2 regions of the Ureibacillus suwonensis genome follow, and region 1 is predicted to be linked to the other one. Evidence: riboswitches for the same ligand, from Rfam matches in the RefSeq annotation. Region 1 holds a riboswitch; the other holds the start of a gene.
What was found. A riboswitch is a leader RNA that binds a small molecule or an ion and turns the genes downstream of it on or off. The one in region 1 is predicted to bind FMN.

Region 1 (3,442 bases):
TCCAAAAAAATCGCCAAGAATCAATCTGTTGCCATGGATGATTGCTGCTTGTGCCGTATTATTCATCGCAATTCTGATCCCTTCTTTGATGAAAAAAGATTCAACTGCGGATGAGGCGTCGACTGCGAATGATTCATCCGGAGAGGACATGGGCATTCTGGGCGTCCCGGATAATCTTGAAGAACAGGAAAAATTCGTGAACGTGATGACGGTGGGAACGGATAACAGAACGGCTGTATATCCTGATCAAACGGAAGGGAACACCCTTTTCCGAATCGGTCTTGCAAGCAAAGATGCGGACAGCATACCGGTAACGATTGTGATTCCGAACGAAAAAATACTCGAAGATTTTGGAAAAAACGATCCGTCGCAAGTAGAAATGTACAAAGTATACGCTCCCCGATTAAACGAACAGGCATTGGGCTTTATCGACTATCATCCTTACGAGGGAGAAATCACCGAGAAGAATGGAAAAGTGATTCATGTTTTGCCGGAGAATCATCCATATGACGTTGCATCGGCAGCCCTTTCAACCTATTTTGCTACCTTGTCCGACACTTTTTCTTCTTATAGTGAAGTGGAATTTGCCGATCAAAACCATCAACCAAAGATATTGAAGGAAGTGGGAAAAGAATATTCGCTTCAGATTACAAAGGAAACAACACAATATAGCTACTTCAAATATGTACAAGAGGATGGCTCCGCGTTTTTGGCGCCAAATTTCAGAGAAACTTTTCCGAATGTCGAAAAGGCGATGGAAGCATTAAAGGTGAATACCAATGATGTCTATCAATCGGTCATCTTGCCAAATGTCGATTATTCGGTCAGCGTTGAGAAGGATTTGGTGAAAATCACCTTTAAAGAACCTTTGGATCTTTTCAATTATAATCAAGTGGAAGCAATGCAAATGATTGAGGGGATGCTTTTGACTGCCGCAGGATTCAACAAGGCGGTACAGTTCGAAAACATTGTCCAATCGGAATGGGAAGGATTTGACTTCTCAAAACCATTGCCAATCCCGGTTGGTCCGAATAAATTGCCGTATACGGTATTGGAAAATGAATAAAAGTGAATGGAACTGGTGCATGGAAACGCGGAAAAAATACCGTTACATGAACAGGATGCCATATCATTTTTCATATCAATGAACATATTCCTTTACAAATATTCAGTATTCTCATATAATAAGGCTAAATTGAATAATGATTCATCTTCGGGGCAGGGTGAAATTCCCGACCGGCGGTGTTAGAACTTCGTGTTCTTAAGCCCGCGAGCTCATTTTGAGCAGGATTTGGTGAGATTCCAAAGCCGACAGTATAGTCTGGATGGGAGAAGATGGTATGGTCGTTTTTCGTTATGGGCAGTCATTGCACATGACAGACTTGGTGTTGGAATTTTTTGTAATATCCAACGCGCATTTCTTCATGGTCTTTTTAGTCATGTGTTGTCTCTAATTGTATCCTTTTCTCCCTTATGCAAGTTCGCATAAGGGATTTTTATTTGTAACGAAGCCGACTGATGCCTTTCTTCTTGCGAGTTGAATCAACAAGCAAAGAGGAGAGAGTGTTAATGAAAAAGATGAAAGTGCGATCATTCGTAACAGTTGCAATGCTATCAAGCATCTCATTTATTTTGATGTTTTTAAATTTCCCGCTTCCGTATTTTCCTGTATTTTTGGAAATCGATTTCAGCGATGTTCCTGCATTGATTGCCGCCATTACAATGGGGCCGGTTGCAGGTATTCTGGTGGAACTTATTAAAAATATTTTGAATTGGCTATTTATCGGCGCACCGACAGGGGTACCGGTGGGACATATGGCAAACTTTGCGACAGGTCTCTTATTTATTCTGCCAGTTTATTATATTTATAAGAAAACCAATTCCATCAAAGGGTTAATTTTAGGACTGGTTGCAGGAACATTTTCCATGTCGATTGGCATGAGCGTTTTAAATTACGTCGCCTTCTTGCCGATGTACACGTATTTCTTGGGAATGGGAAGCTTTGATGTGAAGGAAACCATCGTTCTTGGCATTTTGCCGTTCAATATCATCAAAGGCATCTTATTGATGGTGCTTGTATTGATGTTGTTCAGAACGATGAGAAAATGGATAGAGAGCCAAAGGGCACAATATTTATTGCAAAAACAATAAAAAAGTAAGGGGAGTTTGCATGACGGCAAACTCCTTTTTTATGTTTTCGATTCATATATTGCTATAAAGGATGGTGTTATGGGAAAAAGAAATGTATCCATTTTTTTCTTATTGCTGATTGTCACTACGATGGTTTGGACAATCTATTCGAGCTTTTTCAAAGAACGGACAAGTGAGGGGGAGATGTTTACAGAAGACGAGTTTATTGATTTTCTATATCAAAATTTAGGGATGGAGGAACCGCACGATATTGTACCGTTGGATGCAACGGATGGACATTCTCATGATGAGGAGTTGGAAACTTCCTATCAGCCGATGAATGTTGAAGCACTGGATTTTCAGTTAAAAACGATTCATAATGAAACTATCCGATTGTCAGAATTAAAAGGAAAGAAAATTCTGCTCAATTTTTGGACAAGTTGGTGCCCACCTTGCAAGGAGGAAATGCAAGAGCTGAATGAATTCTATGATCAATATGCCATAAGGAACGATATCGAGATATTGGCCATTAATGTGACGGATCAAGAGTTTTCAATCGATGATGTGAGAGATTTTTCGGTCCAGTACCAATTGCAGTTTCCTGTTTTGCTTGATGAGCGTGGGGAAGTTTCAAAGAAATATCAAATCATGACGATTCCAACAAGTTTTATTATTCATGAAGACGGTACGGTGATTGAAAAAATTGTTGGCCCTGTCACAAAAGATGTCTTATTGGAGAAGTTTCAATAAAGGAAAAGTATTGTAAAAGAAGAGATTGGAGGAATCCTTTGTGCAAGTCATTTCTACACCATATGTTCTAAATGAAAGAAAAAAGCAGGCAGGAAAAGTTTTTGAAACGTCAAAAGCCCAAGTGCTCAATATCCAATTGAAATCCGGCGAATCCATTCCGGACCATTTTGCCGATTGCGATGTGTTGATTATTGTACGCAGTGGGATCGTATCATTTACGGTGAATGATGAAACAGTCGAGTTGACGAGCGAATCTTTATTGCACATGGAACCGAAAGAAGTGCACAGCCTGACCGCGAAGGAAGATGCAGACGTTGTGGTTGTCAAAATAAAATAAGACATGAAAAAAGTAGTACAAACCGTTTGTACTACTTTTCATTATTACCCCATAATGTGGTAACCGGAGTCGACATAAATCGTTTCCCCGGTGATGCCCCGGGAGATGTCGCTGAGCATAACGACCGTCATATCGCCGACTTCTTCTTTGTTTGTATTGCGTTTCAACGGGGAAACCTCTTCGTAACGATGAAGGGCTTCATTGAAGCTAGGAACCCCTTTTGCC
Region 2 (3,442 bases), on a different contig from region 1:
TTTATCAGTTCTTTTAAATCCCTGGCGAAAGTGGAAGGATTGCAGGAGGTATAGACAAACCGCTTTGGCTTAATGTTTAATACGGTATTGATAAAACTTGGCGCAAGGCCGGTGCGCGGCGGATCGACCGTGACAACATCCGGAACAAATCCTTCATTCGCCCACTTCTTGAGCCATTCTTCCGCTGTGCCGGTGAAGAATTTCGCGTGAGAAAATCCGTGTTTCCGGGCATTCTTTCTCGCATCTTCAACGGATTCCGGAACGACATCCATTCCCCGCACTTCTTTTGCGTCTTTCGCCAGCCACAGCCCAATCGTTCCAACGCCGCAGTAAGCATCGACCACGGTTTCGTTGCCGGAGAGTTGTGCCGCTTTTTTGATTTCATCATATAATACGACTGTTTGCTCAGGATTTAATTGAAAAAACGCACGGGAAGACAAATCAAAAGAAAGCCCGCCCAATTGTTCATGAATCGTTTCCTTGCCGTCAAGCACAATCGTCTCATCCCCAAAAATGAGGGAAGTTTTGGCCGGATTGATATTTTGGGTGATGGAAACGATACTGGAATCTAATTCTTTAATGCCTTGAACTAATTCCTTTTTACGAGGAATATCTTTTTTTGTTGTGACGAGGCAGACTTGCGTTTCTCCGGTTTGAATGCCTGTCCGGACAACGATGGTGCGAATGATTCCTTTTGATTTTCCATCATAGATCGGGATGCCGAGTTGTTCCAAAAGATTCCGGATGCCGACCGTGATCTTTGTTGTGGCAGGATGCTGCACAAGGCAGTCATCAAGATTTAAAAGTTTGTTTGTTCCTTCAATAAATAGCCCAGCCTTCACTTCATGTCCGATTTTACGGACTTGAAAAGCGCTCTTGTTTCGATAATGCCAAGGATTCTCCATCCCTATTGCAGGTCTTATCTCCACTTTTTCTGCAATATGCGGAACGAATTTTTCCAGCGATTGAATCACAATGTCGCGCTTTTCTTTCAGTTGTCCTTCATAAGACAAATGCTGCAATTGGCATCCGCCGCATTGCTCGTAGACCGCGCAAGGCGGATTGACACGGTGTTTTGAAGATTCTCTTATTCGTACAATTTCCGCCTCGGCATAATTGGGATGGATTTTCGATACTTTTGCTGTGATGACTTCACCGGGAAGGGCGCCTTTCACAAAAATGACATTCCGCTTAAAAAAACCGACCCCTTCTCCATTAATGCCAAGCCTTTTTATTGTTAAAGGGAATTTTTGACCGATTTCGATTTTTACTTTATCAGACATACTTTCACGTCCTTTATTTCATCTTCAAATATTATAGCAACCGAATAAGGGAAGGTAAAATTTCATAAGAATAAGTTAGCCATATGTATGGATTTTCTTCAGAATAAATGTTATTGTTATATAAAATATAAACTGAATATTCTTTCATATCCTTCGGGGTCGGGTGAAATTCCCAGCCGGCGGTGATGAAGCATTGCTTCTAAGCCCGCGAGCTCTTTTCGAGCAGGATTTGGTGCGAATCCAAAGCCGACAGTGAAAGTCTGGATGGGAGAAGGATGGTTTGTGAGAAAGTCCATTAGTCCGCTGATTAATGGCTTACTTTCGTATTCACTTTTTTGCAATCCGTTCTCCCGCAATTTGGCGGGAGTTTTTTATTTAGGTGTATTTTTAAAATGGGCCTGATTCAAGGCTTTTTTGTGCTGCCTAAAAATTTCATCGTTCTCCCAACCCCGTTAAGGCGACTTAGCGGGGTTTTTTACTTGTATATATTGGAAAAGGGGGATTTTCATGTTTACCGGAATTATTGAGGATAAAGGGATTGTCACTGGGATTGAAAAAGACGAGAAAAGTATGAAGATTGTGATCCGCTCGCCAAAAATCGTGTCTGATGCGTCTCTTGGAGATAGTATTGCTGTCAATGGCGTTTGTTTAACGGTGACACATTTAACGAAGGACGAGATGACGGTCGATGTCATGCCGGAAACGGTGAAGGCGACGACGATTCATCAGTTGAAAAAAGGAGACTATGTCAATTTGGAAAGGGCAATGGCAGCTGGCGGCCGTTTTGGAGGGCATATCGTTTCCGGACATGTGGATGGAGTGGGAACAATCCGCAGCAAGAAACCGGTATCCAATGCCGTGTATTACGAAATCGAAATCCCGAAAGAGCTGCTGGAACAATGCATTCCGAAAGGTTCCATCACCGTCGATGGAACAAGTTTGACCATTTTTGGAGTCAGTGACACGGCCATCACCATTTCGCTCATTCCGCATACGTATGCAGAAACGATTTTGGGAATGAAGGGAATCGGCGATCAGGTGAATATAGAAACGGATATGCTCGGAAAATATGTGTTGCATCATTTGAAGAGAATAAATACTAAAGAAGAATCAAACATTACATTGGAATTTTTGACTCAAAACGGATTTTAAGGATGGTGGTTGATATGTTAAATACAATTGAAGAAGCAATAGAAGACTTGAAAAAAGGGAAAACCATCATCGTGGTGGATGATGAGAACCGGGAAAATGAAGGGGATTTGGTCGCTTTGGCGGAACATGCCACACCGGAAGTCATCAATTTTATGGCGACATACGGCCGCGGGTTGATTTGTACCCCAATAACGGAAGAATTGGCGGAAAAGCTGGATTTGCATGCGATGGTCGCCCATAATACCGACAATCACCAAACGGCATTTACAGTAAGCATCGACCATGTGAGTACAACTACCGGTATCAGCGCCTACGAACGCTCGACAACGATTTTAAAAATGCTCGAAGCGGATGCGGAAAAATCCGATTTCAGAAGACCGGGCCACGTTTTCCCGCTCATCGCCAAGAAAAACGGCGTGTTGGAAAGACAAGGGCATACAGAGGCTGCGGTGGATTTGGCCCGCATTGCCGGCGCTTTTCCGGCAGGGGTGATTTGCGAAATCATGGGGGATGACGGCAGAATGTCCCGTCTTGACGATCTCTTGAAGTTCGCAGAAGTCCATGATTTAAAAATTATTTCCATTGAAGAATTGGTCCGCTATCGCTTTAGAAATGAAAAGGTTGTGAAACGGGCGGCCTCTGTCAAAATGCCAACGACTTATGGGGATTTCCAAATGATCGGTTATGAGAACGAAATTGACGGCTTGGAGCATGTGGCATTGGTGAAAGGAAACATCCGTGAAGATGAAGCGCCGCTTGTGCGCATCCATTCGGCTTGTTTGACGGGGGATGTCTTTCATTCAAAACGCTGCGATTGCGGTCCACAGTTGGAAAAATCTTTGGAAATGATTGAAAACGAAGGCAAAGGCGTTCTTTTATACATGCAACAGGAAGGGCGCGGCATCGGATTGATTAATAAACTAAAGGCATACGCATTGCAGGAGCAAGGTTTGGATACGGTGGAAGCGAACTTGAAGCTCGGTTTCCCGGCGGAATTGAGGGATTAT

Region 2: it holds a riboswitch for FMN, as region 1 does, so the genes downstream of both, ribE (riboflavin synthase) here and ACFPOH_RS04755 (ECF transporter S component) in region 1, are expected to answer to the same signal.

What each region holds. Positions count from the first base shown of each region.
Region 1 covers NZ_JBHSNQ010000048.1:73,814-77,255, reverse strand. Annotated here, with positions in the region: gene ACFPOH_RS04760 (hypothetical protein) at 1-1,066, shown strand, start outside; FMN riboswitch at 1,206-1,341, shown strand; gene ACFPOH_RS04755 (ECF transporter S component) at 1,570-2,151, shown strand; gene ACFPOH_RS04750 (TlpA disulfide reductase family protein) at 2,230-2,880, shown strand; gene ACFPOH_RS04745 (cupin domain-containing protein) at 2,921-3,217, shown strand; gene fabI (enoyl-ACP reductase FabI) at 3,262-3,442, opposite strand, start outside.
Region 2 covers NZ_JBHSNQ010000080.1:22,639-26,080, reverse strand. Annotated here, with positions in the region: gene rlmD (23S rRNA (uracil(1939)-C(5))-methyltransferase RlmD) at 1-1,283, opposite strand, end outside; FMN riboswitch at 1,429-1,563, shown strand; gene ribE (riboflavin synthase) at 1,791-2,435, shown strand; gene ACFPOH_RS09680 (bifunctional 3,4-dihydroxy-2-butanone-4-phosphate synthase/GTP cyclohydrolase II) at 2,450-3,442, shown strand, end outside.